Regions from separate parts of the Haemophilus sp. HN_Hi16 genome, predicted to be linked through region 3. Evidence: riboswitches for the same ligand, from Rfam matches in the RefSeq annotation. Region 3 holds a riboswitch; each other region holds the start of a gene.
The links. Region 3 has a riboswitch for thiamine pyrophosphate ahead of ACPT9C_RS05045 (ABC transporter substrate-binding protein). Riboswitches for the same ligand answer to the same signal wherever they lie in the genome.
Positions count from the first base shown of each region.

Region 1: another riboswitch for thiamine pyrophosphate. It lies ahead of thiB (thiamine ABC transporter substrate binding subunit); the one in region 3 lies ahead of ACPT9C_RS05045 (ABC transporter substrate-binding protein).
Region 2: another riboswitch for thiamine pyrophosphate. It lies ahead of ACPT9C_RS02545 (ABC transporter ATP-binding protein); the one in region 3 lies ahead of ACPT9C_RS05045 (ABC transporter substrate-binding protein).

Region 1 is NZ_CP187500.1:1,929,418-1,939,367, reverse strand. It holds gene ACPT9C_RS09625 (SurA N-terminal domain-containing protein) at 1-23, shown strand, start outside; gene ACPT9C_RS09620 (phosphoethanolamine transferase) at 111-1,670, shown strand; gene lspA (signal peptidase II) at 1,740-2,255, shown strand; gene ispH (4-hydroxy-3-methylbut-2-enyl diphosphate reductase) at 2,252-3,196, shown strand; gene ACPT9C_RS09605 (helix-hairpin-helix domain-containing protein) at 3,365-3,712, shown strand; TPP riboswitch at 3,819-3,906, shown strand; gene thiB (thiamine ABC transporter substrate binding subunit) at 3,959-4,957, shown strand; gene thiP (thiamine/thiamine pyrophosphate ABC transporter permease) at 4,962-6,578, shown strand; gene thiQ (thiamine ABC transporter ATP-binding protein) at 6,562-7,209, shown strand; gene bioB (biotin synthase BioB) at 7,322-8,323, shown strand; gene tkt (transketolase) at 8,447-9,950, opposite strand, start outside.
Region 2 is NZ_CP187500.1:506,166-516,115, forward strand. It holds gene thiE (thiamine phosphate synthase) at 1-250, opposite strand, end outside; gene thiD (bifunctional hydroxymethylpyrimidine kinase/phosphomethylpyrimidine kinase) at 261-1,070, opposite strand; gene thiM (hydroxyethylthiazole kinase) at 1,063-1,854, opposite strand; gene tenA (thiaminase II) at 1,869-2,516, opposite strand; gene ACPT9C_RS02535 (ABC transporter substrate-binding protein) at 2,526-3,470, opposite strand; gene ACPT9C_RS02540 (ABC transporter permease) at 3,493-4,230, opposite strand; gene ACPT9C_RS02545 (ABC transporter ATP-binding protein) at 4,227-4,949, opposite strand; TPP riboswitch at 5,023-5,111, opposite strand; gene efp (elongation factor P) at 5,317-5,883, opposite strand; gene epmB (EF-P beta-lysylation protein EpmB) at 5,921-6,937, shown strand; gene oapA (opacity-associated protein OapA) at 7,036-8,235, shown strand; gene ACPT9C_RS02565 (MliC family protein) at 8,294-8,698, shown strand; gene recO (DNA repair protein RecO) at 8,701-9,411, shown strand; gene ACPT9C_RS02575 (hypothetical protein) at 9,465-9,758, opposite strand; gene ACPT9C_RS02580 (hypothetical protein) at 9,763-9,950, opposite strand, start outside.
Region 3 is NZ_CP187500.1:1,011,258-1,021,207, forward strand. It holds gene ACPT9C_RS05015 (ABC transporter permease) at 1-70, shown strand, start outside; gene fbpC (heme ABC transporter ATP-binding protein FbpC) at 57-1,127, shown strand; gene ACPT9C_RS05025 (M15 family metallopeptidase) at 1,162-1,842, opposite strand; gene dapE (succinyl-diaminopimelate desuccinylase) at 1,844-2,977, opposite strand; gene ACPT9C_RS05035 (ArsC family reductase) at 3,005-3,349, opposite strand; gene htpG (molecular chaperone HtpG) at 3,428-5,308, opposite strand; gene ACPT9C_RS05045 (ABC transporter substrate-binding protein) at 5,430-6,491, opposite strand; TPP riboswitch at 6,544-6,633, opposite strand; gene uvrD (DNA helicase II) at 6,754-8,928, shown strand; gene ACPT9C_RS05055 (ABC transporter permease subunit) at 9,021-9,950, shown strand, end outside.

The sequences.
Region 1 (9,950 bases), 920 kb from region 3:
AAGATGATGAAGTGCAACAATAACAGGTTAAATGATAATTTGAGATAAATTTTGCTCAAAAGTGCGGTAAATTTCACCGCACTTTTTTACTTTTGTGCAAAAGGAAGTTAATGATGTTCGGGAAAAAAATAATTCATTCCAAAACAATATGGTTTTATTTTTTATTGTTTCTCTTTTCCATATTTACCAATATGGGATTAGGCAATGTATTAAGTGAGAATATTCCCGTTTCAGATTACGCAATTTTATTTGTTATCACGGCGATTTCTTTTTATTTTACCCCTTGGCTTGGGCGAATATTAATTACTGTATTATTCCTCAGTGCGCTATTTTATTGCTCTGCTGGTTTTTTCTATGGAATTCCATCTTTGGGGATTATCGCTTCTGTTTATGAAACGAATATTAATGAAACCTTAGAATATTACACAACCATTCCTTTTTGGATATTTTTATTTCAAGTTAGTTATATCATTTTATTTGTTGCTTTAATGAAATTAAGTTTTTATGTTAAACAACAAGCATTTAAATGGCTAAATATGGTTGTTATCAGCCTATTATTAGTTTTTTCTTATAATCAATTTTCTAATTGGAACTACGCCTATAAATTCCGTTTTTATCCCGTTCTTTTTTATTCTGAATTTGATCGAATGAATGATCTGTATTTAGAACAACGAGATTTTCTAAATCAATCCGTTAATGCGCCGTCTCAATGGGATATTCAATCTTTTACGCCAAAATATAAAAATTATATTTTAATTATTGGTGAAAGTATGCGAAAAGATTATATGTCGTTATATGGCTTTCCACTGAAAACTACGCCATTTTTAGAGCGTGTGAAAGGCACAGTTTTTGAAAATTATTATTCTGCAGCACCGAATACGCAACCGTCTTTACAACACACCCTATATCGAGCAGAAAAAGGGGAAACGGTTTATACGGATAATATTATTTCTTTAGCCAAAAAAGCGGGCGTGAAAACTTATTGGATTTCTAATCAAGGCAAAATTGGGGAATTTGATACGATGGCCTCTCGTATTGGTCAAAGTGCAGATGAAACGATTTTTATGAAGCCGTTAGGTTATAACTCTAAAAAAGTTTATGACGATGAAATGTTGCCTGTATTAGATAAAGCCTTAAAAGAAAATATTACGAATCCAAAATTAATTGTGATTCATTTAATGGGCTCACATCCAGCCTTTTGTGAGCGTCTTCCGTACGAGGTTAAAAATTATTTTATTAATCAATCTATGTCTTGTTATTTAGAATCGATTAAATATACGGATCAGTTTTTAGAAAAATTAAATTCGCAGTTAGTATCGCAAAATGAACCCTATTCGGTGATTTACTTTTCTGATCATGGGCTTGCTCATTATGAGGATTCTGAAGGTTTATCATTGCATCCAAATAATCTTTATAAACAAAATTATGAAATTCCTTTCGTTATGTTTTCGAGTGATAGTAAAAAGCTAGAAAAAATAAAAATGCCACAATCGGCATTTAATTTTGTTTATGGTTTTGCTGATTGGATGGGAATTAAGGAAAAACATTTACAAGGCGTGGATTTCTTCCATCCTGAAAAACAGGAAATTAAGGTATTTGATTGGAATAACGTTGTAAATGTTAAAGAGTTGGCTGATGATCCAGCAAAATTACCAGAAGCCGTTCAGTAAATGAGATCGTGCTTTATCATTTATCGGCTTGTGCTAGAATGAGCGGAATTTTTTTAAAAGGGAAATAGTATGTCCAAAAAATCAGGGCTTTCGTTTTTATGGTTAAGTGCGGTCGCTTTTGTGGTTGATTTGCTCACTAAATACATTGTGGTACAAAAATTTGATTTGTATGAAAGTGTTAATGTGCTGCCTGTTTTTAACCTGACTTATGTTCGCAATTATGGCGCAGCATTTAGTTTCTTGGCAGATCATAGTGGCTGGCAACAATATTTCTTTATTTTGTTGGCATTGGCTATTTCAGGCATGTTGGTTTATTTTTTAGCAAAAAATAATGCCGAACAAAAAATCCAAAATTCTGCTTATGCACTGATTATTGGTGGTGCATTAGCGAATATGGCAGATCGCGCTTACAATGGTTTCGTCGTGGATTTCTTTGATTTCTATTGGGATATTTATCATTATCCAGTGTTTAATATCGCCGATATTGCCATTTGTATTGGTGCAGGGTTGTTAGCATTGGATGCGTTTAAGAGCGAAAAGAAAAAAGTACAAGATAAACAAGTAGAAAAGTGCGGTCAGAAATGAAGATAATTTTAGCCAATCCACGAGGATTCTGTGCCGGTGTAGACCGTGCTATTAGTATTGTTGAACTCGCCTTAGAAATTCATGGCGCACCGATTTATGTTCGTCATGAAGTGGTGCATAACCGATTTGTTGTGAACGGATTGCGTGATCGTGGTGCGATCTTCGTGGAAGAATTAAGCGAGGTACCTGATGGTGCGATCGTGATTTTTTCTGCGCACGGTGTATCTCAAGCCGTTCGACAAGAAGCGAAAGACCGCAATCTCAAAGTATTTGATGCAACCTGTCCTTTGGTGACCAAAGTGCATATGCAAGTTGCTCGTGCAAGTCGAAAGGGAACAAAAGCGATTTTGATTGGACATAAAGGACACCCTGAAGTTGAAGGCACAATGGGGCAGTATAGTAATGAAGATGGCGGAATTTTCTTGATTGAAAAAGTAGAAGATATTGCACGTTTGCCAATGCAAGACAATGATGATTTAACCTTTATGACGCAAACCACTTTATCGCTAGATGATACAGCAGAAACTATTGCTGCATTAAAGGAAAAATATCCCGCTATTCAAGGGCCACATAAAAACGATATTTGTTATGCGACAACCAATCGTCAAGAAGCGGTGCGAGAATTGGCTAAATTATCAGATTTAGTGTTGGTTGTGGGGTCTAAAAACTCATCAAATTCAAATCGTTTAGCTGAATTGGCGTCTCGAATGGGGATTAAATCACAGCTTCTTGATGATCCTTCCGATATTCAAGATGATTGGTTTAATGATGTAAAAACCATAGGGATTACAGCTGGCGCGTCTGCACCCGAAGAATTAGTTCAATCGATTATTTCCCGCTTAAAAGAGTTTGGTGCGGATACTATAGAAGAGCTGCAAGGTTTAGAAGAAAATATGTTCTTTGAGGTGCCAAAAGAGCTGAGAATAAAAGAAGTTAATTAATATTAAGGGCTTGTCGTAAATGATAAGCCCTTTGTTTTTTCATTCAAATTAAGAATTTTTGCGATCGAGATCGCAAAAGTGCGGTCAGTTTCTTGAGGGTTTTTGCAAGGCAGGAAAAAATAGGTGTGTTGATTGTTGATCAACGATTCATATTATAAGGAAACCTCTATGAAATTAATGAAAACATTATTCACTTCGGTTGTATTGTGTGGGTCACTTGCAGCTGGTTCCACTTTTGCTGAAAACAAGGTGGTTGAGCAAACAACTCAAGCTGTTGTGACCACTCAAACGGATTCACAAGTAGCACCAGCTATGATGGGAGATAAATTGAATATTAACATAGCAACTGCCAGTGAAATTCAAAAATCCCTAACTGGCATTGGTGCGAAAAAAGCGGAAGCTATTGTGCAATATCGTGAAAAACACGGTAATTTTACTAATGTAGAACAGCTTTTAGAAGTACAAGGAATTGGCAAAGCAACACTAGAGAAAAATCGTGATCGTATAATCTTTTAATTTTCTAACCTCCAATGAATGCCCTGTTTCACAGGGCTTTTTTATTCTTTACACACAGAATACATTAAAAAGCCGTTGGCAACTTGAGTAAATTTTAATACACTAGCAAGCCTAGTCGGGGTGCAATACGCTGAGATCATACCCGTGAACCTGAAACAGTTAATACTGACGTAGGAAACTAGGAATATAGCCTTATCTCCTTTTCGTCATTATTGCTGCCTTTTAATCATAAATAAGGATGTAATAATGAACCTTCTTAAATTAACCTTAATTTCTACCGCACTTTTTTCCACTGCAGCATTAGCACAATCACAGCAAAGTGTGAACGTATATAGCTACGATTCTTTCACTTCTGAATGGGGTGCGGGGCCAAAAGTAAAACAAGATTTTGAAAAAGCCCATCCACAATGTGCGATTAATTTTACGCCTTTTGAAAGCGGTGGTGTGTTACTTAACCGTGTTCGTTTGGAAGGGAAGAAAACCAAAGCGGATATTGTGCTAGGTTTAGATAACTTTGTTTTAGAACAAGCTGAAAAAACAGGTATTTTTGCACCAAATAACGTGGATTTAACTCCGCTTGATTTACCAACAAAATGGACAAATAAGACCTTCTTGCCTTTCGACTTCGGTAACTATGCTTTTGTGTATGATAAAACCAAATTACAAAACCCACCGAAAAGTTTGAAAGAATTGGTTGAACGCCAAGATCTTCGTGTGATTTATCAAGATCCTCGCACCAGCAGTGTGGGACGTGGTTTATTGGTTTGGATGAATGTAATTTATCCTGAAGATAAAATTCAATCTGCTTGGAAAAATTTAGATAAGCATACGGTAACAGTGGGTAAAGGCTGGTCAGATACTTACGGTGCATTCTTAAAAGGCGAAGCGGATTTAGTATTAAGTTACAGCACATCGCCACTTTATCATCAACTTTTTGAGAAAAAAGATAATTATGCGGCGACAGATTTTGCGGAAGGGCATATTACTCAAGTAGAATTAGCGGCAAGAGTTGCCAACCATCCAAATCAATGTGCGGATGATTTTATGGCATTTTTAATTTCGCCTACAGCACAAAAACATATTGTGACAGCCAATATTATGTTGCCAGTTATTCAAGGCGAAATTGAACCGCACTTTGATGCGCTTAAAGTTCAACAAAAAATGCAAACACCAATTAATCCAACAGTGAATCCTGAGCAGTTAAAAAATTGGATCAGCACTTGGCAAACTACATTAACAAAATAATTTGATGCTGTCGTTATTTCATCATCCACAATTCCGCCTGCGTCATTATGTGGGCGGCGTTGTTGTCATCGGCGTGATTACGCTTTTTTATGGAAGTGCGTTAAGTTCAATCTTTACATTGGGCGATGAATTACAATGGCGAGCTTGGTTTACTGATGATTATCTACAGCATCTGATTCTTTTCAGTTTTGGGCAAGCTTTACTTTCTACCGTTTTATCTATTTTCTTTGGTTTACTTCTCGCTCGGGCATTATTTTATAAGCCATTTTTTGGAAAAAAGTGGTTGTTAAAATTAATGTCGCTAACTTTTGTCTTACCTGCTTTAGTGGCAATTTTTGGTTTGATCGGTATTTATGGTTCAAGCGGTTGGTTAGCTTGGTTTGCTAATCTTTTTGGAATGTCGTGGCAGGGGCATATTTACGGACTGTCGGGAATTTTAATTGCCCACCTTTTTTTCAATATTCCACTGGCAGCACAGCTTTTCTTACAAAGTTTGCAAAGTATCCCTTATCAGCAACGTCAGCTTGCAGCCCAGCTTAATTTACAAGGTTGGCAATTCGTTAAATTGGTGGAGTGGCCTGTTTTTCGTCAGCAATGTTTGCCCACATTTAGCTTGATTTTTATGCTGTGTTTTACCAGTTTTACCGTTGTTCTTACGCTAGGTGGTGGGCCTCAATATACAACATTAGAAACAGCAATCTACCAAGCGATTTTATTTGAATTTGATCTGCCGAAAGCAGCACTTTTTGCTATGTTGCAATTTGTATTTTGCTTGGTTTTATTTAGCTTAACATCGCGTTTTTCGCCTTCTAATCAAAATGGTTTGAGCAATAGTAATATTTGGTTTGAGAAACCTAAAAGTGCGGTCAAAATTTTCCATATTTTGGTTTTACTTGTTTTTGTCTTTTTCCTTTTTTCTCCAGTATTGAATATTCTTATTAGCGCATTGAGTTCATCAAATTTACTCACAGTTTGGCATAATTCTCAGCTATGGCGTGCCTTAGGCTATTCACTTTCTATCGCACCCTTGTCCGCATTACTTGCATTAACGATGGCAATTGCCTTATTGCTTTTATCACGCCGTTTAGAATGGTTGAATTATCAAAAAATATCGCAATTTATTATTAATGCTGGAATGGTAATTTTAGCCATCCCGATTTTAGTACTTGCGATGGGGTTGTTTTTATTATTACAAGATCGTGATTTTTCCAATATTGATTTGTTTATCATCGTTGTGTTTTGTAATGCCTTAAGTGCAATGCCTTTTGTTTTACGTATTTTAAGCGCACCTTTTCATAACAATATGCGTTATTACGAAAATCTGTGTAATAGTCTAGGAATTGTGGGTTGGCAACGTTTTTATCTGATTGAATGGAAAACCTTGCGCGCACCGCTGCGTTATGCTTTTGCTTTAGGTTTAGCGTTATCTCTCGGCGATTTTACGGCGATTGCGTTATTTGGCAATCAAGAGTTTACTTCTCTACCGCATTTGTTATATCAGCAGCTAGGGAATTATCGTAATCAAGATGCAGCTGTAACCGCAGGGATTTTATTATTGCTTTGTGGCATATTGTTTGCCTTTATTCACACATATAGGGATGCCGATGATTTATCTAAATAATGTGATTTTGAATGATAAAACCTTACCGATGTGCTTTAATTTGAGCGTAAATGCTGGCGAACGTGTTGCAATTATTGGCGAAAGTGGCGCGGGGAAAAGTACTTTATTGAATTTAATTGCTGGGTTTGAATTTCCTGCTCAAGGAGAAATTTGGTTAAACGATAAAAATCATACGCGTAGTGCGCCTTACGAGCGTCCTGTTTCTATGCTATTTCAAGAAAATAACTTATTTCCCCATTTGACTGTACAACAAAATCTTGCCTTAGGAATAAAACCCTCTTTAAAATTAACCGCACTTGAGCAGGAAAAAATTGAACAGGCCGCTTGCTCCGTAGGATTGGGCGATTATTTAGAGCGTTTACCGAATTCTCTTTCAGGGGGGCAAAAACAACGAGTGGCATTGGCACGTTGTTTGTTGCGAGATAAGCCAATTTTGTTATTAGATGAGCCTTTTTCTGCATTAGATCAGAAACTTCGGGTAGAAATGCTGGCTTTAATCGCTAAACTTTGTGACGAGAAAGATTTAACATTGCTACTTGTTACCCACCAACCATCGGAATTAATCGGTTCGATAGATCAGATGTTAGTGGTGGAAAATGGTCAGATAAGTCAATTACAAAAAGGGGTGTAAAATTAGTTTCATTCATAACGTTGAATTGATTGTTTCTACCATATACACTAATTCATCAATTAAGAAAGTATAAAAAGCGTGGTGTTTTTAACCGCACTTTCAAAGGAAAAATATGTTAGCGGAAAAATTACAAATTAACTCTATTACACCTCATCCAAGTGTAGAATATTGGTCTGTTTGCAAAGTAGAGGCGTTATTTGAAACGCCATTTTTGGAATTAGTTTACCGAGCAGCGCAAATTCATCGTAAGCATTTTAATCCTCGCACGATTCAGTTATCCACGTTAATGTCTATCAAAACGGGTGGATGCCCAGAAGACTGTGGTTATTGCCCTCAATCAGCCCGTTATCATACTGGCGTACAAAATCAACAGTTATTAGATGTTAATGAAATTATTGCGAAAGCAAAAATTGCGAAAGCGCGTGGTGCAGGGCGTTTTTGTATGGGAGCAGCTTGGCGAGGCCCTAAGCCAAAAGATATTGAGAAAGTCACAGAAATTATTAAAGCAGTGAAATCCCTTGGTTTAGAAACTTGCGGTACCTTTGGTTTATTGCAAGACGGTATGGCAGAAGATTTAAAAGAAGCTGGATTAGATTATTACAATCATAATCTTGATACCGCGCCAGAACATTATGCGGAAGTGATTGGTACACGCCGTTTTGATGATCGTCTTAGCACTTTAGGAAAAGTACGCAAAGCTGGGTTAAAAGTGTGTTGTGGCGGCATTGTGGGGATGAATGAAACTCGTAAAGAACGAGCAGGATTAATCGCGAGCCTTGCAAATCTTGATCCGCAACCTGAGTCAGTGCCGATTAATCAACTCGTTAAGGTTGAAGGTACACCCTTAGCCGATGCGGAAGAATTAGATTGGACGGAGTTTGTGCGAACGATTGCTGTTGCACGTATTACCATGCCAAAAAGTTATGTTCGTCTTTCTGCAGGTCGCAGTGGTATGACTGAAGAAATGCAAGCGATGTGTTTTATGGCGGGGGCAAATTCGATTTTCTATGGCGATAAATTACTTGTTACAGATAATCCAGAAGAAGATGGCGATCAGTTATTAATGGCAAAATTAGATTTAGAGCCAGAAACTGCAGAAAATAAAAAGTTGTAGTTTTCGTTAGATAGCTGAGAAATTAAGTATACATCTATTCCTTTCTTTATTTCATATCTCACAATAATTTTTAATAGCCAATAAAATAGCTCCTTGAATATCAAGGAGCTAATTATATGAATCTTAAAGAATTTCTTTTGCTTTCGCTACCACGTTTTCAACAGTGAAACCAAAGAGTTTAAATAATTGATCTGCTGGTGCGGATTCGCCGAAGCTATTCATACCGACAACACGACCGTTGAATCCAACGTATTTATACCAGAAGTCAGCAATACCCGCTTCAATTGCAACACGTTTTGTTACAGCTGCAGGCAATACGCTTTCACGGTATGCTGCATCTTGTTTATCAAAACGATTAGTGCTTGGCATAGAAACAACACGCACTTTTTTACCTTCAGCACTCAATACATCTGCAGCTTTTACTGCTAATTCCACTTCAGAACCTGTCGCAATGAAGATTAACTCAGGTGTGCCATCACAATCTTTTAACACATAAGCACCACGTTTAACTGCATCTAATTGTGCAGAAGTGCGGTTCATTTGAGCAAGATTTTGACGGGTAAAGATCAACGCACTTGGGCCATCTTGACGTTCAACCGCTTGTTGCCATGCAATAGCAGATTCCACTTGGTCACATGGACGCCATGTTTCAAGGTTTGGAATTAAGCGTAGTGAAGTCGTTTGTTCTACAGGTTGGTGTGTCGGGCCATCTTCGCCTAAACCGATAGAGTCGTGAGTGTAAACGAATAAAGCGCGTTGTTTCATTAATGCCGCCATACGTACCGCATTGTGTGCATACTCGTAGAACATTAAGAAAGTTGCACCATAAGGAATGAAACCTCCGTGTAAAGCAATACCGTTCATAATGGCAGACATACCAAATTCACGCACACCGTAGTTGATGTAGTTACCACCTACGTTTTCATGCGCACGAATCGGTTTAGAACCACTCCATAAGGTTAAGTTAGAGCTTGCTAAGTCTGCAGAACCACCTAAAAATTCAGGTAATACGTGAGCGTACGCCTCGATTGCATTTTGTGATGCTTTACGGCTCGCAATGCTTGCTGGGTTAGCTTGTAATTTTTCAATGAACGTTTTAGATTCTGCCGCCCAATTTGCTGGTAATTCACCGTTTACACGACGTTTAAATTCTGCTGCTAATTCAGGATAGGCTTTTGCATAGGCGGCAAATTTTTCTTCCCAAGATTTTTCTGCTGCTGAGCCTTTCTCTTTTGCAGACCATTCAGCATAGTATTCAGCTGGAATTTCAAATGGCGCATATTCCCAACCAAGTGCTTTGCGAGTTAAAGCGATTTCTTCATCGCCTAATGGTGCACCGTGGCTATCGTGAGAGCCTGATTTATTTGGAGAACCAAAACCAATGATGGTTTTACAAATTATTAACGTTGGTTTTTCTTTTTCTGCTTGAGCAAGAATGGTAGCAGCACGAATTTGCTCTGCATCGTGACCATCTACATTACGAATTACTTGCCAGCCATAAGCTTCAAAACGTGCTGCAGTATCATCGCTGAACCAACCATCAACATGACCATCAATGGAAATATTATTGTCATCGTAGAATGCGATTAATTTACCAAGACCTAATGTTCCTGCTAAAGAGCAAGCT
Region 2 (9,950 bases), 510 kb from region 3:
CATCCACAATAAACGGTACGCCATATTCACGGCACAAATCACGACAATTAATCGCCAATTCCTTCTGTACTGAAGGCGTATGTTCTAACGAAAATTTGCCTTTATCCCGAAATTGAAAGCAGGTAATCCCGCCTTCTAACGCTTGTTTTAGCACGAATAATAAATTTTCTGACAAGTTCTCGCCCAAATGACGGCAATCTTGCGTGCCTGCCACAAAGTAAAGCGGTAAGATTTTTTGAATATTTTTCATCTTTCAATCCTTAAAGGCGACTGTAAGCCCAATGATTTGTCGGTCCGTGTCCTTGACCAATATTCAACGGGTGAGAAATCGCAGCGGTAATAAAATTTTTCGCTGTTTTTACCGCACTTTGCAACGGTTCACCTTTCGCCAATTCAGCGGTTAAACAGGCAGAAAAGGTGCAGCCTGTGCCGTGCGTATGAGGCGTATCAAAACGTGGACTTTGCAAAGCGAAATATTCGCCGTTTTGTAAAAGGATCCAATCTTGGCACAGCTCACTTTGCGAATTGAGCGAATGTCCACCCTTAATAATCACATTCTTCGCTCCCTGTTTTTGCAAGGCTTTTGCGGCTTGTTGAATACTGGTGTCGTCCACAATCGCAATCCCCGTTAACGCTTCCGTTTCGGGAATGTTCGGTGTAATCACGTCTGCCAACAGCAGCAATTTTTGGCTTAACGCACTCACCGCTTGCTGTTGCAATAACGGTGCCCCACCTTTGGCGATCATCACTGGGTCTAGCACCAGCGTGCCGAATGGTTTATCAGCAAGAAAATCGGCCACGCATTCAATAATTTCTGCATTGCCTAACATACCAATTTTGCAACTTGCAATCTGGAAATCATTTTTGACCGCTTCCAGTTGCGCTTGAATTGTTTTCAGTGGAATAGGGTGAATATCAAATACGCCAAGTGTGTTTTGTGCCGTAACTGCTGTAATTACGGATGTACCAAACACGCCGCGCATTTGGAAGGTTTTAAGATCCGCTTGAATGCCTGCACCACCGCCACTGTCTGACCCTGCGATGGTTAAAACTTGTTTCACATTACTCATTAATGCGCCCTCTTTGTCCAATGGTTTCAGGGGAAAGTGCAGCAAGCTCGTCCAACAAACGGATTTGGAACTGTCCCACTTGTGTGGTTAAGCCTTGCGCCGCACACTCGCCTGCAATGGTGTATGCTACACAGGCTTCTAATGTCGCAGAAAAATAATTCCCTTCACTTACCGCTAAAAAAGCCGCACACACGGCACTCAACAGACACCCCGAAGCCGTGACTTTCGGGAACAATGGCGTGCCGTTGTGAATGGTCGCAGTTTGTGTGCCATCGCTGACAATATCCACCACTCCGCTAATCAACACCGTACAGCCATGGCGTTGAGCCACTTTCTCGGCAACGGCTTTTAAATCCACTTCGCCTTGCCCTGCATCTACACCTTTTGCCTGCCATGCTTCTCCTGCAATCGCAGCCAGTTCACCTGCATTGCCACGAATCAGAGCAAATTTTACCTCGGCTAAAAGCTCACGAATGGTCTCACGGCGATAGCTCGTTGCCCCCACACCAACAGGATCTAACACCACAGGAATCCCAACCGCATTCGCGGTTTTGCCCGCTAATAACATCGCCTCTCGCTCCTTTCCAATCAGCGTGCCGATATTAATGACCAACGCTTGACTGATTTTCGGTACTTCCTGCATTTCTTCGACATTCGCCGACATCAATGGCGAAGCCCCCAATGCTAACAAGCCATTGGCACTAAAATTCGCTGCCACAATGTTGGTGATGTTATGAATGAGCGGATTCTGCTCACGGATTTTGGATAGATAGATGGATTTCATTTTGTCTCCTGTTGTTAAGCCAAATCCAACCCCATTTGCCAGAACGCAATTTCCATTCTGGTTGCGGTGGTGAAAATCTGTTGAATCTCGGCAAGTTGGCTTGGGTTTAGCGGTTTGCAAAGTGCGGTAAGAAAATCAACGGTTTCTTGGGCGGATTGTTGAAATTCCTCGCTCGCATAGGTATCAATCCACGTTTGATAAGGATTGCTTGGTAGTTTTGGATAATTTTCTGTGATGTAGCGGGCGACTTGTGCGTAACCCAAAGCACAAGGGGTCACGGCTGCATAAAGCTCAGCTAAACCGCCCGTCATGCCGCAATCAAGCAAATAGCGGGTATAAGCAATACAAGCGGCACTTTCTTGAGTAGCAAAAATCTCTTGTTCGCTAATGCCCCATTGGCGGCAATAATTTAAATGTAGTTGAATTTCTTGGCAAAGAATCTCTAAGGTTTTGCGAGGAATTTCCATTTCCGCAAAATTTTTTGCTTTATATACACCCAAAGCAAAGGCTCGACTATAGTGGAACAGATAGAGGTAATCCTGCTTCAAATAGTGTTGAAAACAAGCTTTTGGCAGCGTACCTTTTGCGAGCTGTTGCACAAATTCATGCTCAACATATTGCTTCCAATAAGGTTGCGCTTGCTGAATTAGTTGGTTGATCATCATTTTCCCTTACTGTAATTCGACAGCATAGTCTTTCAATTCAAGTGCTTTTGGAATCAAGCCTTTTTGATGCATAAATTCCGCCATTTGTTGATAACGTTTGGCATCCAATTGACGAGGTTTATTGGCTAAGAAGGGGAGCGTGTCTTTCCACGCTAGTTGGTTTAATGGCGTGTTGAGTTCATTCGGTTTATAGCTGACAAAGGCTTGCCATGCGTCATTTGGGTTGTTTTGTAGGTAGGTTGTAGCTTGTTCAAGTGCGGTTAAAAAAGCGGAAATTTTTTTAGAGGCAATATTGTTTTTGTTCGCTACTAAAATCAATTCATCATAAGCAGGCACGCCATATTGTTCAGGGAAGAATGCGATACCTTCTTGCTTTTCTAAAGCAAGCTGATTGAGTTCAAAATTACGAAATGCACCAATCACAGCATCCACTTGTCCAGTTAAAAGGGAGGGCGAAAGGGACCAATTTACATTCACTAATTCCACATCTTTATTGCTTAAACCAATAGAATGAAGCATTGTCTCAAGCAATCCATCTTCAAAACCGCTGACAGAATACCCCACTTTTTTACCTTTTAAATCAGCAAGGGTTTTCAAATTACTCTTTTTTAGCACCACTACGCTATTTAATGGATTTGAAATCAGTGAACCCACTCGTACTAAGGGTAAGCCTTCTGCCACTTGTTGATAAAGCTGAGGCTGATAACTCACGGCTAAATCAACTTTTCCTGCCGCCGCTAATTTCGGCGGTAATGCTGGATCAGCAGGTTCAATAATATTAACCTCAAGGTTATTTTTCTCAAAAAAACCTTTCTGCTGTGCCACAATGATGGCTGCGTGATCGGGGTTTACATACCAATCTAGCATTACGCTGATTTTCTCTTTTGCAAAGCTAGGAAGCGTGAGCATTAGCCCCATTACAAAGCTGAAATAACGGATGACTGTCTTCATTTTTTTCTCCTTTAATGAAAAGTTAAACAGACCAAATAAAACGATGTAATAGCCTATCAATACTGAAATATAAACAGAGTGAAATTGACACTAAAATTAGTAAGGCAGCAAACATTAAATCGACTTGCATTCGGGCATTGGCGTGAATCATCAAATACCCCAACCCTTCAGACGAACCTACCCATTCGCCCACCACCGCACCAATCGGGGCAACCGAAACGGCAATACGCAAGCCCGAAGCAAAAGCAGGTAAAGCCGCAGGTAATCGCACTTTAAGTAATAAACGCAAGGGGGAAATGTTAAAGGTTTTCGCCAGATCGAGCCACGCTTGTGGGGTGTTGCGTAGTCCATCATAACAAGCTGCCGTGACGGGGAAGTAGATAATCAGCACCGACATCACAATTTTGGATGCCATTCCATAGCCAAACCACAACACCAACAACGGTGCGATAGCAAACACAGGAATCGCTTGCGAAATGACCAAAATCGGCAATAACACGGCAGAAATTTGACGAGAAAATGAGAGCAACAACGCCGAAATCAACCCAAACAGAAAGCCTAACAACAGTCCTAAGCAGATTTCTAACAACGTGACTTGCGTATGTTGCCAAAGCAGCTCAGCGTGTGTGAACAACTGCTGCCCTACAGCTTGCGGTGAGGGAAAAATGTAGTGTGGGAAGCTGCCCAAGGTTGCAACCATTTGCCAGAGCATCAACAACACACCTACAATTAAAAGCGGTTTAAGTAGGCGAATTTTCATTGTTCGCCCCCTAATTCTCTCAATAATTGCTGCTGCAACGCCCATAAATTGGCTTGATGCAACTCACGCGGGGCGTTACCTTCGGGCAAAATTACCGCCGATAATGCTGTTTGATGAGTTTCAGGCGAACGCAGTACAAAAATACGATGGCTTAGTCGCAACGCCTCTTGCGGATCGTGGGTTACGAGCAGCACTGATTTATCTTCGAGCAGTTCAAGGGCTAAATCTTGAAGTTGATGGCGACTGATGGCATCAAGAGCGGAAAAAGGCTCATCTAGCAAAATCAAATCTGCCTCTTGCATTAAGGTGCGTGCCAAGGCAACCCGCTGTTTTTGCCCGCCTGAAAGTTGCGAACAAGGCTTGTGCCAATGTGCTGCCATTCCCACTTTTTCAAGCAACATTTTAGCTTTTTCAGTGGTTTTTGCAGATTTTCGCCCAAATAAGACCGCTTGCAATTGCACGTTATCGACAATTGATAGCCACGGATAAAGCGTCTCTTTTTGAGGCAACCACGCAATACGAATTGTCGGTTCAACTAGGATTTTCCCCTGCACCACGCCTTGCGTTTCAATGCCCGCCAGTAGTCGCAAAAGTGTCGATTTTCCCACGCCTGAACTGCCCAACAAGCTTACCCATTCGTTCGGCAACAGGGTTAAATTAAGATGCTCAAATAACGTTTGCCCATTAAATGCAAGACTCAAATCTTGAATACGCACCATCGCTCGCCTCAATGATTAAAGGGAATGCGTAATAAAAAAGAAAGGATAAGAAATGGAATGAAAAGAAAATGGATTTATTGGCATATTAGTTTCCTACGTCAGTGCTAACTGTTTCAGGTTCACGGGTATCATCTCAGCCTTTCGGCACCCCGACTAAAAGTGGGAAAAATTCTATACTGTAATGAAAAATAAAACAAGGCTGAATTTTATTGGCTTTGGTTTATGATTTTTTAGAAAAACTAAATTTATAAAAAATGCCTTTCCTATTTATGAACAGAAAGGCATTTTTATTGAATGAATTTCAGTGCTTTTTATTACTACAACATAATATATCGCAGAAATTAACCGCACTTTTTTATCTAAATGATTATTTTACGCGAGAGACGTATTCGCCAGAGCGGGTATCAACTCTGATTACTTCGCCGATTTGAACGAAAAGAGGTACTTTTACTACTGCACCAGTGCTTAATGTTGCGGGTTTACCGCCAGTGCCTGCGGTATCGCCTTTTAAGCCTGGGTCTGTATCGACGATTTCTAATTCAACAAAGTTTGGTGGAGTAACAGTAATTGGCGCGCCATTCCATAAAGTCACGATACAATCTGCTTGGTCTAATAACCATTTTTCTGCATCGCCTACAGCTTTTGCATCTGCAGAGTACTGTTCAAATGTTTCTGGGTGCATGAAATACCAAAACGCATCGTCTTTGTATGAATAAGTTAAGTTAAGATCCATAACATCAGCCGCTTCAACTGAGGTGCCAGATTTAAAGTTTACGTCTAATACTTTGCCTGAAATTAATTTACGAATACGAGTACGAGTGAATGCTTGACCTTTACCTGGTTTTACAAATTCATTTTCAACGATTACACAAGGCTCGCCGTCTTGCATAAATTTTAGACCCGGTTTGAAATCACTGGTAGTATATGTGGCCATATTTGAAATATCCTAAAAATGAGAGATGGTTTGAAAAGTGCGTATTTTAACCCAAGAACCCGTCATTAGAGAAGAACAAAATTGGCTCACAATTCTAAAAAATGCCATTTCAGATCCTAAATTATTGCTAAAAGCCTTAAATTTACCAGAAGATGATTTTGAGCAATCTATTGCTGCGCGGAAACTTTTTTCGCTCCGCGTGCCACAACCTTTTATTGATAAAATGGAAAAAGGCAATCCGCAAGATCCCCTTTTCTTGCAAGTGATGTGCTCTGATTTAGAATTTGTGCAAGCGGAGGGATTTAGTACAGATCCCTTAGAAGAAAAAAATGCCAATGCGGTGCCAAATATTCTTCATAAATATAGAAATCGCTTGCTCTTTATGGCAAAAGGCGGTTGTGCAGTAAATTGTCGTTATTGTTTTCGCCGACATTTTCCTTACGATGAAAATCCAGGAAATAAAAAAAGCTGGCAGCTGGCATTAGATTACATTGCAGCACATTCTGAAATTGAAGAAGTGATTTTTTCAGGTGGCGATCCTTTAATGGCGAAAGATCACGAATTAGCGTGGCTAATAAAACATTTGGAAAACATACCGCACTTACAACGTTTGCGTATTCACACCCGTTTGCCTGTTGTCATTCCGCAACGAATTACTGATGAATTTTGCACTTTATTAGCAGAAACTCCTTTGCAAAAAGTGATGGTGACACACATTAATCATCCGAATGAAATTGATCAAATTTTTACTAATGCGATGCAAAAATTAAACGCCGTGAATGTCACGCTTTTGAATCAATCCGTTTTACTAAAAGGCGTGAATGATGATGCACAAATTCTAAAAATATTGAGTGATAAACTTTTCCAAACAGGCATTTTGCCTTATTACTTGCATTTGCTGGATAAAGTGCAAGGGGCGAGCCATTTTCTGATTAGCGATATTGAAGCTATGCAAATCTATAAAACCTTGCAATCTCTGACTTCTGGCTATCTTGTTCCTAAACTTGCACGAGAAATTGCGGGCGAGCCAAATAAGACTTTATACGCAGAATAAGATCCGATAAAATACGCATAATTTTTTGCCACACTTTAGTGGCTTCAATTTTCTGGTTAATCTCAATAACAGACATTATGCGTACTCTAGGGGGTTCTATGAATCAACATCAAAACGGATCGTCATCCCAAAATGAATTAGATTTAGGACTTAATCAAGCAGAGCCGATTACACCAAAGAAAGCAGTTCAGCCAAGTTCATCAATTTTAGGTAAAGCAAAAGGGTTGTTTACCAAAAAAAATCACGTGCAAACTAACTTTCAGCAACGTAAAGAACCCACTTTTGGGCATACTCCTGCTCAAGAAAGCACACCTTTTATTTCTAGCGAAACATTGAGAACGGAACAAGAGCCTGTTCTTCAAACAAATTCCACAGAAGAAAATATTTCTGCGGTTGATGAAGAAATCAATGCTGAAAATAACGCTGATGAAACCGTCGAAAAGGCTGAAAAACCTATTTTAGCTCAACCAGAAAAATGGAAAGTATTACAAGTATTGCCAGCAAAACATCGTCGTTTATTTATGGCTATTTTTGTGTTGGTTATTTTATTGATTATTTTCTTTGCATTAAAACCAAGTTCTGACACCGTTGAGTCTTTCACTCAATCTAACAGTAATGAAATTCCTGTGCAGTTCCAATCGTTAGATCAAAATCAACCAGTTGAAACCACGATTTTAGATAACCCTCCTGCACAAAATCAAATGCCAAATGAAATGGCTGCGGCATCTGTTGCACCTATGCAAGCAGCTCAAGCGGAACAGCCTCAAATGCAACCTGCACAAACGCAAACAGAACAGCCAAAACCAACTGTGCCTGTTCAGCCGATGAAAAAAGCGGTAGAGCCACAAGTTGCGCATAAAGATACCGCGAAAAAAGAAGTGAAAGTGGCGGAGAAAGCACAGGCTCCATCAAAAGCAACGGAACAAAACGTCGCTGAAACAGCAGGAAAAGCACCGATTGTTGAAGCCAAACCTGTTCAAGATAAAAAAGAAAAGAAAGTTCAAATCGTTGATGCAAAACCTGTGAGTAAATCTACAGCCTCTCGCCTTTCTGCAAAAACATTAACTGTGCCGAAAGGTGTTTCACTGATGCAAGTCTTCCGTGATAATCAACTTAATATTTCCGATGTAAACGCAATGAGCAAAGCGGCAGGGGCGGGAAATGTTTTAAGTAGCTTTAAATCTGGCGATAAAGTAACGGTATCTGTGAATAATCAAGGGCGAGTAAATGAAATGCGTTTATCCAATGGCGCGCGTTTTGTTCGTCAGTCTGATGGTTCTTATCGATATAAAAAATAATTTTTTGGGCGAGTAATCGCCTTTTTTCTTTTTAAATTCTTTTCTCAAGGTAGGATTTATGTTGAAAAAAACATCTCTTATTTTTACCGCACTTTTGCTGGCTGGCTGTACGCAAAATACGAATGTGACAACGCCCCAAGCGCAAAAAATGCAAGTAGAAAAAGTGGATAAAGCCTTACAAAAAGGCGAAGCTGACCGATATTTATGTCAAGATGATAAAGTTGTTCGAGTTGTACACGCCACGCATAAAAAATACAAAAAAAATTTGCATTATGTCACTGTCACTTTTCAAGGCGTATCAGAAAAACTCACCTTAATGATTTCTGAACGTGGTAAAAATTACGCTAATATTCGTTGGATGTGGCAAGAGCGTGATGATTTTAGTACGCTAAAAACAAATCTCGGCGAAATTTTAGCAACGCAATGTGTTTCACAAACAAGTGAACGCTTATCTGGACAATAATCGTGCAAAGCGAACTTCAACGTGGTTTTGTTTTGCATCGCCGCCCTTACAGTGAAACGAGCCTTTTAGTTGATTTATTCACTGAAGAAAGTGGGCGTTTAACAGTCATTGCAAAAGGGGCGCGCGCAAAGCGTTCATCTTGGAAATCGGTTTTGCAACCTTTCACACCTTTATTATTGCGTTGGACGGGAAAAAACGCATTGAAAACCCTTACCAAAGCTGAACCCGCCGCAATTACACTGCCTTTACAACAAATCGCCCTTTATAGTGGCTTTTATGTAAATGAATTACTCACTCGTGTTATTGAGTCTGAAACGCCAAATCCTGCGCTGTTTCAACATTATTTAAAATGCTTAACAGGCTTGGCAACGGAAACCAACGTTGAGCCAACATTGCGTCTTTTTGAATTTCAACTTTTACAAATTCTTGGTTACGGCGTGGATTTTCTGCATTGTGCAGGCTCTGGCGAGCCAGTGGATTTCTCAATGACATACCGTTATCGTGAGGAAAAAGGTTTCATTGCGTCTTTAGTGAAAGATAATCTCACGTTTTACGGTAGAGATTTGTTAGCCTTTGAAGCCCTCGATTTTTCTGATGATGCGGTACGTCAAGCAGCAAAACGCTTCACTCGTATTGCGCTGAAACCTTATCTTGGCGATAAACCGCTAAAAAGCCGAGAGTTATTTTCACAGCACATTCTCTTGTTAAAATGATTTTTTAAAAATGTAAAGCAAAAATAAAGGCAAACAATGTTTGCCTATGATGTTTATTCTAAACCGTTTTCACTTATTCCTGCTTTTGTGCTAAAAAATAATCCAGCAAAGCCGAAAACAAAGAAACTTATTGCAGAATAATATATTAACTGAATGCAATTTAAGACAGGCATATTTTCATTATTAAATGTAAGAACATCGCCTAAGGTAAAAGCATATCCAACACTTAATGACAAAAGCACAATAATTTTTCCAATTGTTCTTTCTATATTCATTACTTTTAATCCAAATAATGCAATTAAAAGTAAAACTATAAGAATTGCAGAACTGATAAATAGATCATTCATTTTACTATTTCTTAATTTCTTCTAACATTTCGCAACTATCAGATTTGCTATTTTTACAAGATTTTTGAAACCATAATATTGCTTTCTTTCTATTCTTCTTAGCTAAATAACTATAGCCGAGGACAAGTTGAGCCCCTGCAATCACAGGTTGGTTAAAGTCGTTAATAGGTGCGTTTGCTACAGATTCAGCAT
Region 3 (9,950 bases):
TTATGCGTTAATGCTCGTTCTTTTTTCGGGTATTCCTGTATTTTTATTGAAAAAATATGCGTTTAAATAAAATGATAAATAATCCGTTATTAACCGTTAAAAATCTCAATAAATTTTTTAATGAACAACAAGTTCTGCACGATATTTCATTCAGCTTACAACGCGGAGAAATCCTCTTTTTACTTGGTGCTTCAGGCTGTGGCAAAACTACATTATTACGTGCCATTGCAGGATTTGAACACCCCAATACTGGCGAAATTTGGCTAAAAGAGCGGTTAATTTTTGGCGAGAATTTTAATCTTCCAACGCAACAACGTCATCTCGGTTATGTGGTGCAAGAGGGCGTACTTTTTCCTCACTTAAATGTCTATCGCAACATTGCTTACGGATTAGGCAACGGCAAAGGAAAAAATAGCGAAGAAAAAACGCGGATTGAACAAATAATGCAACTAACGGGTATTTTTGAACTGGCGGATCGCTTTCCACATCAACTTTCAGGCGGACAACAACAACGCGTAGCATTGGCGCGTGCTTTAGCCCCTAATCCAGAACTGATTTTATTAGACGAGCCTTTCAGTGCCTTAGACGAGCATCTTCGCCAACAAATTCGCCAAGAGATGCTCCAAGCACTTCGCCAAAGCGGTGCTTCCGCAATTTTCGTTACTCACGACCGTGATGAATCCTTACGCTACGCTGATAAAATCGCCATTATTCAGCAAGGTAAAATTTTACAAATCGATACGCCACGCACCCTTTATTGGTCGCCTAATCATCTTGAAACAGCAAAATTTATGGGGGAAAGTATTGTTTTGCCTGCAAATCTACTCGATGAAAATACCGCTCAATGCCAATTAGGCAATATTCCTATAAAAAATAAATCAATCTCACAAAATCAAGGTAGGATTTTGCTTCGTCCAGAACAATTTAGCCTGTTTAAAACATCAGAAAATCCAACCGCACTTTTTAATGGACAAATAAAACAAATTGAATTTAAAGGAAAAATTACCTCCATTCAAATTGAAATTAATGGCTACGCAATATGGATTGAGAACGTTATTTCTCCCGATTTATCTATTGGCGATAATTTGCCTGTTTATTTACATAGAAAAGGGCTTTTTTACGCTTAACAATAAAGCCTTATCTTCACGATAAGGCTTATTTTTAAACAATATATTCGGAAAAAATTTGTTCAAGATGTGATATTAAACAGTCTGCGCCTAAAATATTTTCCCCTTTCCACGCCTGTTGCAAAATCTCTGGAGAAAATTGCTGGCTTGCCAATTCAGCTAACGGCAAATAACTGATATGCCAAGGCTCCCGCCCCACTTTCTTATTGGACTGCATATTCATAAAAGGCAAAGCAAAATCAAAGTGCGGTAAATTTTCGGCAAGAAATTCACTCAATTCAAAGAAGTAGCCGCCTTTTTCATATTCCCAAGGCTCCAGTTGTAAAGATTGCCCTTGTGGCAAAAGATCAGGATCAAAAATATCCACTTCCGTTCCCCAATGATGACGGCTCGCCCCCGGCAATGCAGACCAACGTAAAATCGCCTGACATTTTTGCCAGTCATCTAATTGGTTCAAATCTAATGCCTTTCCTGCATCATCGTGTACTTTTCGCTCGCCCTTAAATTTACTGTTCCAAATAAGTTTTTGGCGTTCAAAATCACGAAAACTGCTCGCAGGCTGTAAATTAAAGCCATTTTTTGCCGCACTTTGTTGCAAAGCTTGAAATGCTTGCATAGCTTGTGTTTGCAAAAAATGATTTGATGAATGAGTTGTGGGTAAATTGACTAAATGCTCACGAGACTTTCCTGTAAGCATTTCTAGGGTTAATTTCATTTTAGCTATCCAATAAATTCACTAACATTTTGTGATAAATTTCACCGCACTTGCCAAGATCTTCTATACTGACACATTCATTGACTTTATGAATGGTTGAATTTAACGGACCAAATTCCACTACTTCTGCGCCCATCAATGCAATAAAACGACCGTCTGACGTGCCACCACCTGTTTCAGCCTTTGGCGTTATGCCTATGGTTTCCTCAATAGCGGAGGTTATCGAATCTAATAATTTACCTGGTTTTGTTAAAAAGGGTTTGCCTGATAAATTCCATTCAATACGATATTTCAAATTGTGTTTTTCTAGCATTTCAGCGACTTTTTGCTTAATGATTTCATCCGTGACTTCTGTGCAATAACGCAAATTAAACTGAATATATAATTCAGCAGGAATTACATTATTACTTCCCGTACCCGCGTGAATGTTAGCAATTTGTAGGCTTGTTGGCGGGAAAAATTCATTGCCTTTATCCCATTGGTAAGTCGTTAATTCTTGCAAGAATGGGGCTGCTTTATGGATTGGGTTTTCAGCTAAATGCGGATAGGCTACGTGTCCTTGAATACCTTTAATATAGAGATTTCCTGTAATTGAGCCGCGGCGACCATTTTTGACAACATCGCCTAAGTTTTTAGCACTCGATGGCTCTCCAACCATACAATAAGTAATTTTTTCATCACGCGCCATTAACGTCTCAACCACGCGTATAGTTCCATCTTTTGCGGCAGCCTCTTCATCAGAGGTAATCAATAATGCAATGGTGCCTTTATGATTAGGATTTGCTTTTACGTATTCTTCTGCCGCCACAATCATTGCTGCAAGGGAGCCTTTCATATCCGCCGCACCACGCCCATAAAGCATGCCATCAATAATCTCCGCAGAAAACGGCGGAGACGACCATTGATTTTCATCGCCAGTAGGCACAACATCCGTATGACCTGCAAAAGCAATAACTGGCTCGCTCGTTCCGTGTTTTGCCCACAAATTCAACGTGTCATTAAAAGGCATCCATTCAATTTGAAAACCTAGCTTTTCTAAACGTTCGGCAATAATTTGCTGACAGCCTTCGTCATTCGGGCTAATAGACGGGCGACGAATTAAATCTTGTGCCAACGAAACCACTTTTTCTCTCATAAAAACTCCTAAGAAAATAACCGCACTTTAAGCAAAAACAGCCTGATATTCCTTTTCATTAAAGCCAATTAATGCCTTTTCATCTTGTAAAATAATTGGGCGTTTAATTAAAGTTGGATTCTCAGCCAACACGGAAAGTGCGGTGGTTTTATCAAGGGAATTTTTAACTTGCTCATCCAAATTACGCCAAGTTGTACTGCGTTTATTCACTAACACATCCCAGCCAAATTGAGTTTCCGCTTGGGTTAAAAAATTCAAATCTAACCCATCAACACGGTAGTCGTGAAGTTTGTGTTCGATATTGTGATCCGCCAGCCATTTCAACGCTTTCTTCACTGTATCGCAATTTTTAATGCCGTAAACTGTAATCATATTTCACCTAAAAAAGAAAAATCCTCAATCTAATCAGACTGAGGATTTTAACCCTTATACTACTTCATCTCAAATGAATTAACCTAACAACTTATTGATACGTTTAATAAACGCAGCTGGATTTTCCAAAGATCCGCGCTCTGCTAACATAGCTTGTTCAAGCAACAGTTCCACCCAATCAGCAAATTCAGTTTCATCTGCAATATCAGCCACTTTTTTCACTAAATAGTGTTCTGGATTCAGTTCAAATGTGTATTTTACTTCTGGTACAGGTTGCCCTGCGGCTGCAAACAATTTCGCCATTTGGGTCGTCATTTGATCGTTATCCGTAGAAACCACCGCTGGTGTATCCGTTAAATTGTGAGTTAAACGCACCGTTTTCACACGTTCGCCAAGCAAGTTTTTCACACGCTCAATAAAACTACCAAAGGCTTTATCTTGTTGTTTTTGTGTTTCAGATTCTTTATCCGCTAAATCGCCTAAATCCAAATCTGCTTTCGTGATACTTTGTAATTGTTTACCGTCAAATTCAGTTAAATAGCTTAACATCCATTCATCAATACGATCGGAAAGTAATAAAACCTCAATGCCTTTTTTATTGAATAATTCCAAGTGTGGGCTATTTTTCGCTGCAACATAACTATCCGCTGTAATGTAATAGATAGCTTTTTGCCCCTCTTTCATACGCAAGATGTAATCTTCTAAAGAGACAGTTTGCTCACTACCATCATTATGTGTCGAAGCAAAACGCAATAACTTTGCGATAGTTTCTTTGTTAGCAAAATCTTCTGCAGGGCCTTCTTTTAAGACTAAACCAAACTCTTTCCAGAATTTAAGATATTTTTCTGCATCATCTTTTGCTAATTTTTCTAGCATTTGTAATGAACGCTTAGTTAATGCTTTGCGTAGTGCAGCCGTAATTTTGTTATCCTGTAAAATTTCACGAGATACATTTAATGGCAAGTCATTACTATCGATTAAACCACGCATAAAACGTAGATAATTCGGCATAAATTGCTCAGCATCATCCATAATAAATACACGTTGAACATAAAGTTTTAAGCCGTGTTTATGTTCGCGATTAAATAAATCCCAAGGTGCTTTAGCTGGTACATAAAGCAAACTAGTATATGCTTGATTTCCTTCCACTTTGTTATGCGCCCAAGTCACAGGATCAACAAAATCATGGCTTAAGTGTTTGTAAAACGCTTTGTATTCCTCATCGGAAACATCATTTTTAGAACGCGTCCAAAGGGCATCAGATTTATTGATTTTTTCCCATTTTTCGCCGCACTCTTTGCCCTCATCATCGTATTCTTTCGTCAGCATTTCCACTGGCAAGCCAATATGGTCAGAATATTTACCAATAATTTCACGCAAACGCCATTCATTTAAAAATTCTTTTTCATCTTCACGTAAATGTAAAATCACATCTGTACCACGAGATTTTTTCTCAATATCCGCCACAGAATATTCGCCTTCGCCCGCAGATTCCCAAAGCACAGCTTTATCCGCCTCTTCGCCAGCCGCTCTAGTTTTTACAGTCACTTTATCTGCCACAATAAAAGCAGAATAAAAACCCACACCAAACTGCCCAATAAGCTGGCTATTTTTTGCTTGATCTTGGCCAAGTGCGGTTAAAAATTCTTTTGTTCCTGATTTTGCAATCGTCCCCAAATGATCGATGACTTGCTCACGAGTCATACCAATGCCGTTATCGCTAATTGTGATAGTGCCTTTATCCGCATCAAAGCTAACACGCACACGCAAGTCGCCATCGCCTTCATATAAAGCAGGGTTGGAAAGTGCTTTAAAGCGTAATTTATCTGCCGCATCAGAAGCATTAGAAATCAATTCACGTAAGAAAATTTCTTTGTTGGAATACAAAGAATGAATCATTAATTGGAGGAGTTGTTTGACTTCAGATTGGAAGCCACGAGTTTCTTGATTTTGTGACATAATTTTTTCCTTCATAAAGATAAAAATTGAACGTCACAGATATAAGAATAAAAAGAAAGATTTCAAGGGGAAAAGCAAAGTGCGGTGAATTTTCACCGCACTTTTATCAGGCTAACATCAATTACTCTTTTCTTTCCTTCACATTTTCAACCCAGCGTTCTATTAATCGTTTCGCCTCTTGATCCGAACCAAATTTGATGAAATCAATATCAAGTAGTTTAAGTTTTGCTGGCTCTGAAAGATGTGGATGCGCTTTGGCATGAATATTTGTTGGCAGTTGGTAAGAATCCGCCTCACGCCAATGAATTTCTTGGGCTTCAGCAGAAAGAACAAAATCGACAAAGCGTTTAGCATTCTCTAAATTGCGTCCATTTTTAATGATACTGACCGCCCCTAACGTATAGCCTATGCCTTCGCAAGGTAAAGTACCAATAACTGGCGCACCTTTATCCTTTTCACGCACATAAGTATGCATAAAACCAATATCAACAGCGGCTGCGCCCGTAGAAATATTAGCCGTTGCTAATCCAGTTTTCGTGTATTGAGCAATGTTTTTGTCAAGTTCTTTCAAATAAGCAAAGGCTTTATCTTCGCCCATAATTTCAATTAAAGTTGTAAGAATAGTGTAGCCAGTGCCCGATACTCGAGGATCTGGATATTGAATTAACCCTTTAAATTCTGGTTTTAATAAATCAGCATAACATTGAGGTTTCGCGATATTTTTTTCAGCTAGCAGTTTTTCATTCATCCCAATGCCAAGCTCCATAAGATAAATAATCGACGTAGTATCGCCACGTTGTTCCGTGAGCTTTTTGAATTGAGGCATAATTTCTTTTTGCAGAGGCGAACGATAAGTTTCTAACAAACCTGCATCTCGTGCTTGAAAGTGCGGTTCCAATGTACCGCCATACCACACGTCTGCTTGTGGATTTTCTTTTTCAGCTTTGATTTTGCCTAATACAGTCCCAGTGCTATTACGCACAAACTGAGTGTCCACATTATATTTTTTGCTAAAAGCGCGAGCGACTTTTTCACAAGTCGTGTTTTGGACGCTGCAATACAGCACTAATTTGCCTTCTGCTTGAGCAGGGGTTGATAAACTTAATCCTAATAAGCCGCAACCAAGCACGCTGGAAAGTGCGGTCAATTTAAAAGAATTTTTTAAAGAAAAAGAGAGTGTCATGATGCATCCTTACTTATATGAATACAGAAAAAAGTAAGTCAGCCCTTTAAGTAAGAAGGAGAGATTAGTTTCCTACGCCAGTGCTAACTGTTTCAGGTTCACGGGTATTTTCTCAGCGATGTCCGCACCCCGACTAACCGTGAATCAATATAAGTTGTAATACTATTTTTGTAAAGTCGGATAAGTTTATGATTTTCTTGATTGTGATATAAAAAAATTAGACTTATAATTCCTGTAAATTTGAACAGATAAAAATTTCATCATGGATATTTCTGAATTACTTGACGGACTTAACGATAAACAACGCAAAGCCGTAGCTGCTCCTCTTGGTAATCACTTAGTGCTAGCTGGTGCAGGCTCTGGTAAAACGCGCGTATTGACGCACCGTATCGCTTGGTTAATTGCGGTAGAAAATATTTCTGAAGGCAGTATTATGGCGGTAACGTTTACCAATAAAGCGGCAGCAGAAATGCGTCATCGTATTCAATCTACCCTTGCCAAACACGCACAACATCAATTATTTGGTATGTGGATTGGAACCTTTCATAGCATTGCCCATCGTTTATTGCGAGCCCACCATTTAGATGTAGGATTGCCACAGGATTTCCAAATTTTGGATTCAGAAGATCAACTTCGTTTAATTAAACGGTTATTAAAATTACATAATTTTGATGAGAAAGCTTTTCCGCCGAAACAGGCTTGTTGGTACATCAATAACAAAAAAGATGAAGGCTTGCGACCAAACGACATTGAAGATTTTAATGATCGTCAAGAACGTGAATGGATTAAAATTTATCAGATTTATCAAGACACTTGCGATCGCGCAGGATTAGTCGATTTTGCTGAATTATTAATTCGATCCTATGAATTATTTGAGAAAAAACCATTGATTTTGCAACGTTATCAACAACGTTTTCAGCATATTTTGGTAGATGAATTTCAAGACACCAATAAAATCCAATATAAATGGATCAAAATTCTCGCAGGAAAAACAGGCAAAGTAATGATTGTGGGCGATGATGATCAATCTATTTATGGCTGGCGTGGCGCACAAATTGAAAATATTCAAAAATTCTTGAAAGATTTCAAAGCAGAAACCATTCGTCTTGAACAAAACTATCGTTCTACCGCCAATATCCTAAACAGCGCAAATGAATTGATTGCAAACAATAGTGATCGTCTCGGTAAAAATTTATGGACAGAGGGTGAAAAAGGCGATCCCGTGGGCATCTATGCTGCCTTTAATGAATTAGACGAAGCAAAATTCGTTGCTTCACAAATTCAGGATTGGGTAGAAAATGGCGGAAAACTTGATGATTGCGCTGTACTTTATCGTAGTAATAGTCAATCACGGGTTATTGAAGAAGCCTTAATTCGTTGTCAAATTCCATATCGTATTTATGGCGGTATGCGTTTCTTTGAACGTCAAGAAATTAAAGATGCGTTAGCCTATCTTCGTTTGATTAATAATCGTCAAGATGATGCGGCTTTTGAGCGTGTAATTAATACGCCAACCCGTGGCATTGGCGACCGCACTTTAGATATATTGCGTAACTTAACACGCGAACGCCAAATTACCTTATGGCAAGCAGTACAAGTCGCAACACAAGAAAATATGTTGGCTGGACGAGCCTCAACAGTCTTATTACGTTTCCAAGAATTAATTAATTCATTACAACTTGATATCGCAGAAATGCCACTTTTCGCACAAACTGATTTTGTGATTAAACATTCGGGCTTATATGAAATGTATCAACAAGAAAAAGGCGAAAAAGGCGAAGTGCGTATTGAAAACTTGGAAGAATTAGTTACCGCAACCCGTGAATTTATTAAACCTAATGATGCGGAAGAAATGACCGAACTCACTGCCTTTTTAACTCACGCTTCCTTAGAAGCTGGCGAAGAACAAGCCTCTCCGCATCAATCCTGTGTAGAAATGATGACGTTACACTCTGCGAAAGGCTTAGAATTTCCTCGTGTATTTATGGTGGGCGTAGAAGAAGGATTATTCCCAAGTTTTCGTTCTTTTGAAGAACCCAGACGTTTAGAAGAAGAACGTCGTTTAGCTTATGTTGGTATTACTCGCGCGAAGAAAAAACTGACAATTTCTTATGCAGAAAGCCGTCGATTATATGCAAAAGAAGAACGTCATTTACCATCGCGTTTTATTGCAGAATTACCGCAAGAATGTATTCAAGAAATTCGTTTACGAGGGACAGTCACTCGAGCAATGAACCTTGCAAAAGTCGGGTCGGTATCCCCTGTAAGTAAAAATGAATGGAAAATGGGACAAAAAGTCAAACATGAAAAATTTGGTTTCGGCACAGTGATTAATGTTGAAGGTTCTGATAACAATACGCGTCTCCAAATTGCTTTCCAAGCACAAGGCATTAAATGGCTTATTGCGCATTTGGCAAAACTGGAAAAAGTGCGGTAGAATCCAGAAGCGTTTTATTTTTTACCGATGAATTTTTTTTTGAAAAGTGCGGTGGATTTTTACCGCACTTTTATTGTCTATTGAGTGCTGGAATGTTTAAATTTGTTTTCAAACGTATCTTAATGGTGATCCCTACTTTTATTGCCATTACTTTTATTACCTTTGCCCTTGTGCATTTTATTCCTGGTGATCCTGTGGAAATTATGATGGGGGAACGTGGCTTAACGCCAGAAGCACATCAACAAATGATGCATCAATTAGGCTTAGATCTTCCTTTATACCAACAATATTTCAATTACATCGGGAATGTGTTGCAGGGGGATTTCGGTGCATCGTTCCGCACTCAACAACCTGTTCTTAGTGAATTTTTTACGCTTTTTCCTGCTACCGCTGAATTAGCATTTTTTGCGTTATTTTGGTCATTATTAGGCGGCGTTATTTTAGGCACAATTGCCGCAGTAAAAAAAGACAGTTGGATTTCTCACACGGTTACAGTAGCATCGCTCACAGGTTATTCTATGCCAATTTTCTGGTGGGGTTTAATTTTAATTTTATATGTTTCGCCACAACTTGGTTTACCGCAAGGCGGACGTTTAGATAATGAATTTTGGATCGATACACCAACAGGATTTATGCTTATTGATAGCTGGCTTTCAGGTGTTTCTGGTGCTTTTGAAAATGCAGTGAAATCTCTAATTCTTCCTGCCATCGTATTAGGCACAGTTCCTCTTGCCATTATTACTCGTATGACACGCTCTGCGATGTTGGAAGTATTAGGCGAAGATTACATTCGCACGGCAAAAGCAAAAGGTTTAAGCTATACTCGAATTGTTATTGTTCACGCATTGCGTAATGCGTTAATTCCTGTTGTTACTGTAGTGGGATTAATTGTAGGTCAATTGCTTTCTGGTGCAGTTCTCACCGAAACCATTTTCTCTTGGCCAGGAATTGGAAAATGGATTATTGATGCTATTCAAGCCCGTGATTATCCAGTATTACAAGGTTCTGTACTGATTATTGCG